Regions from separate parts of the Kribbella sp. NPDC026596 genome, predicted to be linked through region 1. Evidence: riboswitches for the same ligand, from Rfam matches in the RefSeq annotation. Region 1 holds a riboswitch; each other region holds the start of a gene.
What was found. A riboswitch is a leader RNA that binds a small molecule or an ion and turns the genes downstream of it on or off. The one in region 1 is predicted to bind S-adenosylmethionine.

Region 1 (3,266 bases):
ACCTGCGGGACACCGGTGTGACCACCTCGGCTCAGCTCGCGATTCACGGTCGCAGCAATGGCGGTCTGCTCGTCGGTGCGGCCATGACTCAGCGTCCGGACCTGTTCGGGGTCGCAATGCCCGGTGTGGGTGTCATGGACATGTTGCGCTTCCACCTGTTCACCGTGGGCGCCGCGTGGGCCTCTGACTTCGGTCATCCGGACGATTCGGAGCAGTTCGAGGACCTGCTGGCGTACTCACCGCTGCATCGGTTGCGCGACGGCATGTCGTACCCGGCGACCCTCGTGGTCACCGGTGACCACGATGACCGGGTCGTGCCGTTGCACAGTCACAAGTTCATCGCCGAGCTGCAACATGCCCAATCCTCGTCCGCACCTGTCTTGACCCGAGTCGAGGTCAACACCGGTCACGGCTTCGGCAAACCCGCCGCGATGGTCGCGTCGGAATGGGCCGACCTACTGGCGTTCGCTGCTCACCATGTAGGCCTCGTACCTCCTGAGCAGTAGGAGGGCCGGCGTTACCAGATGCGGGGAGCGTGCAAGTCCCGCGGGTCGTCGGTGGGCTGACAGCCGTGGTCGGTGTCCTCGTACTCCGACCGCGGTCCACCGGCGGCCAGCGTTCGTACGGCGTTGACGAGGCGGTCCACGTGCTCACGCGTCGTACCGAGACCGAGGCTCGCGCGGACCGCCGTACCGTGCTCGGGGGAGTCAGCGAGTAGGTGACCGACGAGGGGGTGTGCGCAGAACTTTCCGTCGCGCACACCGATGCCGTACTCGGCGCTCAGCGCCGCGGACACGAGCGTGGAGCTCACACCGGCAACGGTGAAACAGACGGTGCCGACCCGGTCCGCGTCCTCGCCGAAGATCGAGTACGTCGTGACGCCCGGGACCTGAGCGAGTCCGGTCCGGAGTCGGGCGAGCAGGCTGCGCTCGTGCTGCTCGATCGCGTCGCGGTGCTTGCTGATCGCGGCACATGCCGAGGCGAGGGCGATCGCGCCGATGACGTTGGGGGAGCCGCCTTCGTGGCGTGACGGGCCGGTCGCCCAGACCACGGTGTCGTTGGTGACCGCAGTCGTCGCGCCCCCGCCGTACAGGTACGGGTCGGCGGCGTCGAGCCAGTCGGCGCGGCCGATCAGCGCACCGGCGCCGTAGGGCGCATAAAGCTTGTGGCCGGACAGTGCGACCCAGTCGACGTCCAGCGCGGCGATGTCGACCCGCCGGTGCGGCGCGAGCTGCGCAGCGTCGAGGCAGATCCGCGCACCGTGCGCCTTGGCGACCGCGGCGATCTCCGCGATCGGGAAGATCTCACCGGTCACATTGGACGCGCCCGTAACGACGACCAGCCGCGGACCCTCCGGAGCGTTGCGCAGAGCGTCGGCCACGTTGGTGACGGCCTCGCTGGGCGAGCTGGGCGCGTTGAGACGGACAGTCCGCTCAGCCGGCCACGGCAGCAGTGCGGCGTGGTGCTCGGACTCGAACACGATCACCGTCGCGTCCGCCGGTACGGCGTGGGCGAGCAGGTTGAGCGCGTCGGTGGTCTGCCGGGTGAAGATCACCTGGTCGTCGTCACGGGCACCGACGAACGCGTGCACCTCGGTGCGAGCACGCTCGTACCACTGGGTGGTGATGCGGGAGGCGTAGCCGTTGCCGCGGTGCACGGACGCGTACGACGGCAGTGCGGCCTCGACGCTGGCCCGGACCGACTCCAGACACGGCGCACTGGCTCCGTGGTCGAAGTTCGCGTAGTCAGTGACCCGGCCGTCGGCCAGTGGGACCAGCAGGTCCGAACCGACCGTGGCGGGGATGTTGCCGGTGACGAGCCGGGCGACGGTCGGCCGCGTGGTCGTCGTAGTGGCCGGCTCGAGGATAGAGAGGATCGACATGGTGCTGCTCCCGGGAAGTCCGCGCTTGCCGAGCGGGGTATCCGCACGGCCTGGTCTTCACCCGGGGCACCCCACCGCGGAGGAGGGTTGCCGGCCAGCAAGCCGGGGCTTCACGCTGACACTCATGACCTGCCGAGAACGGTAACGAACAGGCCACGACCTGCGCCAACGCCTATCTCATGTGATGAGATAGGCGAACACATCGTGGACATCGTGAGGAATGAAGATGACCTGGAGAGCACCGGCAGTCGAGCGACCGGACGGTTCGCTGACCGCGCCTGAGCGTGAGTTGCTGCAGGGTTATCTGAATTTCTACCGCACCACGCTGCTGTACAAGTGCGCGGGTCTGACCGCGGAGCAGTTGGCCGAGCGGCCGTCGAAGCCGTCGAACCTGTCCTTGCTCGGTCTGATCCGGCATCTGACCAAGGTGGAGCGGATCTGGTTCCGCATCCACTTCGCCGACGAGCCGGCCGAGCCGCTCTTCGCGCCCGCGCTGGGGAAGGACGCCGACTTCGAGCGCATCGATCCGGCTGAGGCACAGGCGGCGTACGACGGGTTGATCGCGGAGTGGAAGCTCTCGGACGAGGCTGCTGCCGGACGGTCGCTCGACGATCGGTTCACCTTCAGTGGGACCGAGTCGACGCTCCGGATGATCTACATCCACCTCATCGGCGAGTACGCCCGCCACTGCGGCCACGCAGACCTGCTCCGAGAACAACTCGACGGCACCACAGGAGCCTGAACCGACCTCCGCCTCTCTTAGGCTCCTGGGCGTTGAGCAGGGGAGTGGCAGCGCTGTGACGCGACGGATGGGGCAGCGTGATCGGCGTGTGACACGTGGGACTCGAGAGGTAATCGGGGTAGCCTGCTAGATATGGCGACCCGCACGTCTTCCCCGGCGCGGGCGCAGAAGTCGGCAGCCAAACGGCCGAGTACGGCTCGTTCGGCTGCTGGTGGACGCTCCCGTTCGTCAGGCGCCCAGAAGCGTGGGCAGAGCGCGAAACGCGGTGGTTCGACCGCCGCGCGGACCAGCACGCCCAAAAACAGCGGACCGGGCCCGTTCGCGGCCGCCATGATCGCTCTCGGTCGCGGTGTGGTGAAGGTCTGGATCGGCATCGCGCACGTGCTCGGACGGATGGTCCGCGGCATCGGCCACGGTGCCCGCGACCTCGACCCCGAGCACCGCCGCGACGGCGCCGGCCTGTTCCTGATCGGCCTGGCGGTCGTCGTGGCCGCCGCCATCTGGTGGGACCTCCCGGGCGCGGTCGGCAAGGGCATCCGGACCGTCGTCGGCGGCAGCGTCGGCATGCTCGGCTGGGCTGTCCCGCTGATGCTCCTGTTCATCGCAATGCGCACGCTGCGTCACCCGGACCGCAACGGCCCG
Region 2 (3,266 bases), on a different contig from region 1:
CTCCGCCAGGTCCACGAGGAGATCGCAGAAGGTCGCCCGGAGTTCCTCCCGCGGCCGGTCGGCCCAGTCCTCGAACCGGTCCTCGGGGAGCAGATCTCCGGCGTACGCGGCGACCGCGGCGCGCAGGTCGGCGAGGTCACCGCTGGTCCGCCCGAGCGCGGCCAACTGCTCGAACGTCCGTACGTCGACCTCGACGAGACCGTCCGCGAGCAGGACTACGAAGTCGTCGCGCAACTCGAGCAGACCGTTGCTCGGCTCGTCACCGGCGAGCGCCCGACGGGCGACGTGCAGCGCCTGGTGGAGATTGTTGACCGCGGACGTCGGAGCCCGATCGGGCCACAACGCCTCGAGCAGTACGTCGCGATGCAGCCGCTGATCCCGTGTCAGCGCGAGCAGCTTGACCAGCGTCCGCGCCTTCCGCAGACGCCAGACGTGGCCATCGACGGGTTGTCCCCCTCGATCGACCCCGAAACCTCCGAGCAGCCGGATCCGCACCAATCGCCCTCCCCGATGAGCGTAGACACAGATCCCTACGTCGCAACCACCTTCTCGGTTCAGCCTGTGTGCGTCGAGTAGACCAGCGCAACGGTTCCGGAGGGGTAGGACCGCGCGCTGTTCAACGTCAGCTTCCTGCGTTCGCCCACCTCGGAGAACATCGATCCGCCGCGACCGACGATCGCGGGGTTGAGCTTGAGCCAGTACTCGTCCACGAGATCGGCGGCGACGAGCGAGCGTACGGTCTGTACTCCTCCGAACACGACCAGGCCGCCGCCGGTGGACTCCTTGAACTGGCGAACCTGGTCCGCTCCGTCGCCGGCGGCCAGGGTCGAGTTCTCCCAGGCGCTGACGTCGAAGCTCTTGTCCGATGACAGGACGAACTTCGGCGTTGTATTGAGCCACGCAGCCAGGTCGCCCTCGGTGGTCGTCCAGTAGGCGGCCGACGGTCCGAACGACTTGCGGCCCCAGATGATCGTGTCCGCAACGGACATCAGCTCGCCGGTCAGCTCGCTCGTCAGTTGCGGGTCATCGGCCATGAAGTCGAGGTCGTTGTCCGGTCCGGCCATGAATCCGTCGAGGGTCATGTCGCTGAAGACGATCAGTGGTCGCATGGTCTCCTCCTTGGGCTCTATCTCCCCAATCTCCCAGACGACGGATTCAATCCGCTTTCAGCGATCCGGCCAACTGCGATGCATCGGGCCAGGCCATCCGTTGGCACTTCGGAGTGCCGTTGAGTCGAGTCGGATCTCCGCCAGGCGGTGGTACGGCGGCCGTTTCTACCGAGCTGCCTCCCGCCGCCCGGTAGAAGTGCTGCGCGTCTGTGTTCTGCTGCAACACCCACAGGTACATCGCGTTGCTGTTCGCCTCGCCGATGACCGCGTTTGCGGCGCGGGCCAGAAGCTGAGTGCCGATCCCGGTACGGCGTTGCCGATAGTCAACATGCAGATTGTCGACAAGGCTGCCCCACCGCGGATCCTTGTCGAACTCGACGTGGACGAAGCCCGCCAGTTGGTCGTCGTACTCGGCGAGGATGGTCGCGGACCTGGCCGGCGCCGCCAGCCGTCCTGACCAGACCGACCGACGATCGGTGTCGATGTCCCCATCGAGGAACGAATCCGCATACGCGCCCCGGTAGTGCCGACGCCAGCTATCGGCGTGCAGAAACGCGACCTGGTCGGCGTCCTCCGCCCCGGCCGAACGGAACCGCAACGATGCCATGCCAAACCTCCCACTCGCGGCTTGCCCGGCACTCCTGCGCCGAGCCTGGTCCTCACCCGGGGCACCCCACCCACGAACGGAGGGTTGCCGGCCAGCAAGCCGGGGCTAAACGCTGACACTCATGACCAACGCCAAACCGTACCAGCGCCTCTTGAGGCCCCACTACCAACTACTGGTTCCTTCTCAAATCAGCCGCGAAGTGACTCGGTCAGCGGGGGTTGTTGGTGCGCCAGGCGGCGTAGTCGGCGACTGACTTGGCGACGTCGAAGGTGGGCTCGAAGCCGGTGTCGTGGGTGAGCCGGGTGATGTCGAGGTACGGGTCTGCGCCGGGACCGGCCTGGCGCCCGGGCAGGAGGTCGAGCTTCAGGCCAGGCGTGATCGCCTGCAGGGCTTCTGCGAACTCGCGGTTGGTGTACGGCCGGCCGCTGGACACGTTGTAGGTGTCGTGCCGCAACGTCTCCGCGGTCGTCAGGAGGGCGATCGCGCGCCCGGCGTCCGACGCGTAACAGCAGTCGCCGCCGTCGTCGGCGTACAGCGGCTTCGGTTGCTCACCGCGGAGTACGGCGCTGATGTACGGCGGAATGTAGAAGAACGGTGATTCCGGATCGACGAGCGGTCCCCAGATGGTCCCGATCCGGAGTACGACCGGCTGGACACCGCTGCCCTGGAGGCTGTGCGTGGTCAGCGGCTCCACGGCCTTCTTGAACGCGATGATCAGGTGCGGCAGTTGCGCGGTCGGCAGCGGGAGCTCTTCGTGCCAGGGGATCTCGGTCCGGCCGACGTACGCGCCAAGGCTGCTCGCGACAGCGAACCGGCGGACTCCCCACGTGCGGGCGGCGTCCAACGCGTTGAGCAGGCCGGTCACGTCCGTACGGAAGAAGTCGACCGGGTCCTCGTCGGGGATGCTGCCGGCGAGATGAACGATGTCGCTGATGTCATGGCGTTCGCCCAGGGCGAGGAAGGCTTCCCGGTCGGTGACGTCGAGGGATTCCACGGTGACCTGGCCGGCGAGGAATGACGGGACCTCGGTACGGCGGTGTGTCGTGACGACGACCTCATGTCCGAGATCCAGGAGGGCTTGGGCGGTGTGGGCACCGATCATGCCCAGGCCGCCCGTGACGAGGATCATCGGACCACCTCGTAATGGAGGTGCGTGACACCGGGTGCCGGGATGGCCTCCACCAGCCGGAGCCGCACGTGCTTCGGGACCTCCTGGAAGAAGCTGCGACCGCCGCCGAGCAGGATCGGCACCTGATGCAGGATCACCTCGTCGACAAGGTCCGCCGCCAGGGCCGAGGTCAGTGCGCCGCCGCCCATGACCGCGACATCCTTGTCCCCGGCAACCTCCCGCGCCGCCGCGATCGCGTCCTCGATCCCCGTGGTGACGAGCGTCTGCTTCTCGCTGATCTCAGGCGCTGGCCGGTGGCTGAGCACGAACAGCGGTGCCGTCGGATGCGGCCCGTCGCCTCCCCAGTGGCTCGAGTGCTCGTACGTCGTACGCCCGGAGACGGTCGCCCCCACCCGCGCCGCGATGATGTCGAAGAACCTGG
Region 3 (3,266 bases), on a different contig from region 1:
CCGCTCGCCGAACCCAAGCTCACCGAGCACCTGGCCGAGCTGACCATCCTCGTCGCGTTGATGGGCGTCGGGCTCGCGATCGACCGTCCGATCGGCTGGCGGCGCTGGAGCGTGACCTGGCGTCTCCTGTTCGTCGCCATGCCCGCCTGCATCGCCGCGGTAGCCGGCGTCGGCTGGGGGCTCGGCCTGGCTCCCGCGACCGCGCTCCTGCTGGGAGCCATCCTCGTACCGACCGACCCGGTGCTCGCCTCCGACGTCCAGGTGCAAGGCCCGACCACCGGCGAAGGCGCCGAGCCGGAGGAGGACGACGAGGTCCGCTTCGCGCTCACCTCGGAGGCCGGGCTGAACGACGGCCTGGCGTTCCCTTTCGTCTACGCCGCCATCTTCGCCGCAACCAAGGGCGCAGTCGGGGGCTGGGCCCTCGAGTGGCTCGCCTGGGACCTGATCGGCCGGACGCTGATCGGCGTCGCGGTCGGTGCCGGGGCGGGCTGGCTGCTCGGCAAGATGGCCTTCTCCGCGCCGTCCCGCGCCTTCCGGCTGGCGGATTCCCGCGAACCGGTACTGGCGCTCGCGATGACACTGGGCGTCTACGGCCTGGCCCAGGTGCTGCACGGCTACGGCTTCGTCGCGGTCTTCGTTGCGGCCCTGGCGCTGCGGGCTGCCGAGCGCAGCCACGACTTCCACGAGGAGCTGCACGGTTTCGTCGAGCAGCTCGAGCACATCCTCACCTGGGGGATCCTGCTGCTGCTCGGAGTGGCGATCACGGCCGGGTTGCTGAAGCCGTTGACGCTGACCGGCATCGGAATCGGGCTCCTGCTCGTGCTGGTGATCCGTCCGCTGATCGCCTGGGCCGCGCTGGCCGGTACGCCGATGCGCCGCTCGGAGCGGTGGGTGACGGCCGCGTTCGGCGTCCGCGGCGTCGGGTCGGTGTTCTACCTCGCGTACGCCGGTGCCGACTTCGGCACCGACCTGCCCTGGCTGTGGGCGACGGTCGGCTTCACCGTCGTCCTGAGCGTCGTCGTCCACGGGATCGCGGCGACTCCGATGATGCGAATGCTCGACGTACGCCGAGATCGGGCTGCCTGAGCGCGGCGGCGGGCGGTTCGACTCCGTGCCGGATCGCGGCGGCGGCGTGGATTCCGGCGGCGAACTCCTTCAGTCCGGTGCCGGCAGGGCTGAGACCTCGCGTCTCGGATGGTGGGAACGGAAGACACAATATGGACCCGATTGGGTAGTCTCGGGGGAGCTCATCCAGAGGGACTGAGGGAAACGGCCCGTTGAAGTCCCGGCAACCCTCCCCGTTGAGGTCCCGCTCCCGGGTTCCTTGCGGCGGACCGGTGCCAAATCCGTCCCGCGCCGAGATCCGGTCCCGGGGAAGATGAGAGGGGAACCTCACTCATGAGCCTGACCGCCGCCACCCACACGATCCGTGAAGGTGCCTTCGGCAACGGTACGCACCTGAGCTGTCGCGCCTGTGGGGCGAAGTCGCCGCTCGGTCCGTTCTACGCCTGTATGGAGTGCTTCGGTCCGCTCGAGGTCGGGTACGACTACCCGACCATCACGCGGGAGCAGATCGAGGCCGGTCCCAAGAACATCTGGCGCTATCAGCCACTGCTGCCCGTCCCGGTGGACGTCGCGAGCTTCCCGAACACCGAGCCCGGCTACACCCGGCTCATCGACGCCAAGAACCTGGCCCGTGAACTGGGCCTGCGCAAGCTCTGGGTGAAGGACGACTCGGGCAACCCGACCCACTCCTTCAAGGACCGCGTGGTCGCGTCCGCCCTGAGCGCCACCCGCGAGCTGGGCATGAAGGTCTTCGCCTGCCCCTCGACCGGCAACCTGGCCAACGCCGTCGCCGCGGCCGCCGCCCGGGCCGGCATCCGCTCGGTCGTCTTCATCCCCAAGGACCTGGAGCGACCCAAGATCATCACCACCGCCGTGTACGGCGGGACTCTGGTGGCCGTCGACGGCAACTACGACGACGTGAACAAGCTGGCCTCCGAGATCGCCGGCGAGGAGGAGGGCTGGGCGTTCGTCAACGTCAACGTCCGCCCGTACTACTCCGAAGGCTCCAAGACGCTGGCCTTCGAGATCGCCGAGCAGCTCGGCTGGCGCATCCCGCAGCAGGTGGTGATCCCGGTCGCCTCCGGCTCGCAGCTGACCAAGATCGACAAGGGCTTCACCGAGCTCGGCAAGCTCGGCCTGGTCGACGCCACCGACTACAAGGTGTACGGCGCTCAGGCCACCGGCTGCTCGCCCGTGGCGCAGGCCTTCCGGGACGGCCACGACGTGGTCAAGCCGGTCAAGCCGGACACCATCGCGAAGTCCCTGGCGATCGGCAACCCGGCCGACGGACCGTATGTGCTCGACGTCGCCCGGCGTACCGGCGGTGCGATCGAGGACGTCAGCGACGAGGAAGTCGTCGAGGGGATCCAGTTGCTCGCCCGGACCGAGGGCGTCTTCGCCGAGACCGCGGGCGGGGTGACCGTCGCGACGCTGAGGAAGCTGATCGCGACCGGGCAGCTCGACCCCGAGGCCGAGACGGTGATCATCAACTCCGGCGACGGGCTGAAGACGCTCGACGCCGTGGCCGACCGGGTCGGCCCCAAGGTGACCATTCCCGCGTCGTACGACGCCTTCGTGAAGGCAGGCCTGCAGTGAGCGTGAGCGTACGGGTCCCCACCATCCTGCGGCCCTACACCCAGGGCGTGTCCGAGGTCTCGGCCGAGGGCGGGACACTGAGCGAGGTGCTGGAGTCGCTCGACGGCTCCTACCCCGGCATCAAGGGCCGGGTGCTGGACGAGTCCGGCGAGCTGCGCCGGTTCGTGAACGTGTACGTCGACGATGACGACGTACGGTTCGCCGACGGCCTGCAGACCGCGATCAAGGACGGCGGCCAGGTCTCGATCATCCCCGCGGTCGCGGGCGGCTGATCCTGCCGGTGGTTCCGGGCGTCTTTCGTCCGGAACCACCGCTACCGTCGCCTGCATGGCGACGAAATGGACCATCGGCGGGGATGCCGCCGATCCGCAGAAGCTGGCCCGATTCTGGGCCGCGGCCCTCGGATACGTGATCGAGCCCGGATTCGACGATCCGGACGGCGCGGGGATCATCGATCCCGACGATGTCGGCCCGGCGATCGGCTTCCTCCGCGTGCCCGAGCCCAAGACCGCGAAGAACCGTCTGCACATCGACATCCGCGTGGCCGGTCCCGGCGCCCGCGACGCCGCCTCCGCGGACCGCATGCGCACGAAAGCCGCGGAGTT

Region 2: another riboswitch for S-adenosylmethionine. It lies ahead of AB0E63_RS23010 (GNAT family N-acetyltransferase); the one in region 1 lies ahead of AB0E63_RS25615 (aminotransferase class V-fold PLP-dependent enzyme).
Region 3: another riboswitch for S-adenosylmethionine. It lies ahead of thrC (threonine synthase); the one in region 1 lies ahead of AB0E63_RS25615 (aminotransferase class V-fold PLP-dependent enzyme).

What each region holds. Positions count from the first base shown of each region.
Region 1 is NZ_JBEZYF010000032.1:91,492-94,757, reverse strand. It holds gene AB0E63_RS25620 (prolyl oligopeptidase family serine peptidase) at 1-506, shown strand, start outside; gene AB0E63_RS25615 (aminotransferase class V-fold PLP-dependent enzyme) at 518-1,882, opposite strand; SAM riboswitch class IV at 1,899-2,012, opposite strand; gene AB0E63_RS25610 (DinB family protein) at 2,109-2,624, shown strand; gene AB0E63_RS25605 (DNA translocase FtsK 4TM domain-containing protein) at 2,757-3,266, shown strand, end outside.
Region 2 is NZ_JBEZYF010000027.1:68,981-72,246, forward strand. It holds gene AB0E63_RS23000 (BTAD domain-containing putative transcriptional regulator) at 1-495, opposite strand, end outside; gene AB0E63_RS23005 (dihydrofolate reductase family protein) at 555-1,109, opposite strand; gene AB0E63_RS23010 (GNAT family N-acetyltransferase) at 1,156-1,716, opposite strand; SAM riboswitch class IV at 1,729-1,843, opposite strand; gene AB0E63_RS23015 (NAD(P)-dependent oxidoreductase) at 1,925-2,845, opposite strand; gene AB0E63_RS23020 (dihydrofolate reductase family protein) at 2,842-3,266, opposite strand, start outside.
Region 3 is NZ_JBEZYF010000007.1:45,475-48,740, forward strand. It holds gene AB0E63_RS07800 (cation:proton antiporter) at 1-1,086, shown strand, start outside; SAM riboswitch class I at 1,245-1,385, shown strand; gene thrC (threonine synthase) at 1,399-2,661, shown strand; gene AB0E63_RS07810 (MoaD/ThiS family protein) at 2,658-2,933, shown strand; gene AB0E63_RS07815 (VOC family protein) at 2,989-3,266, shown strand, end outside.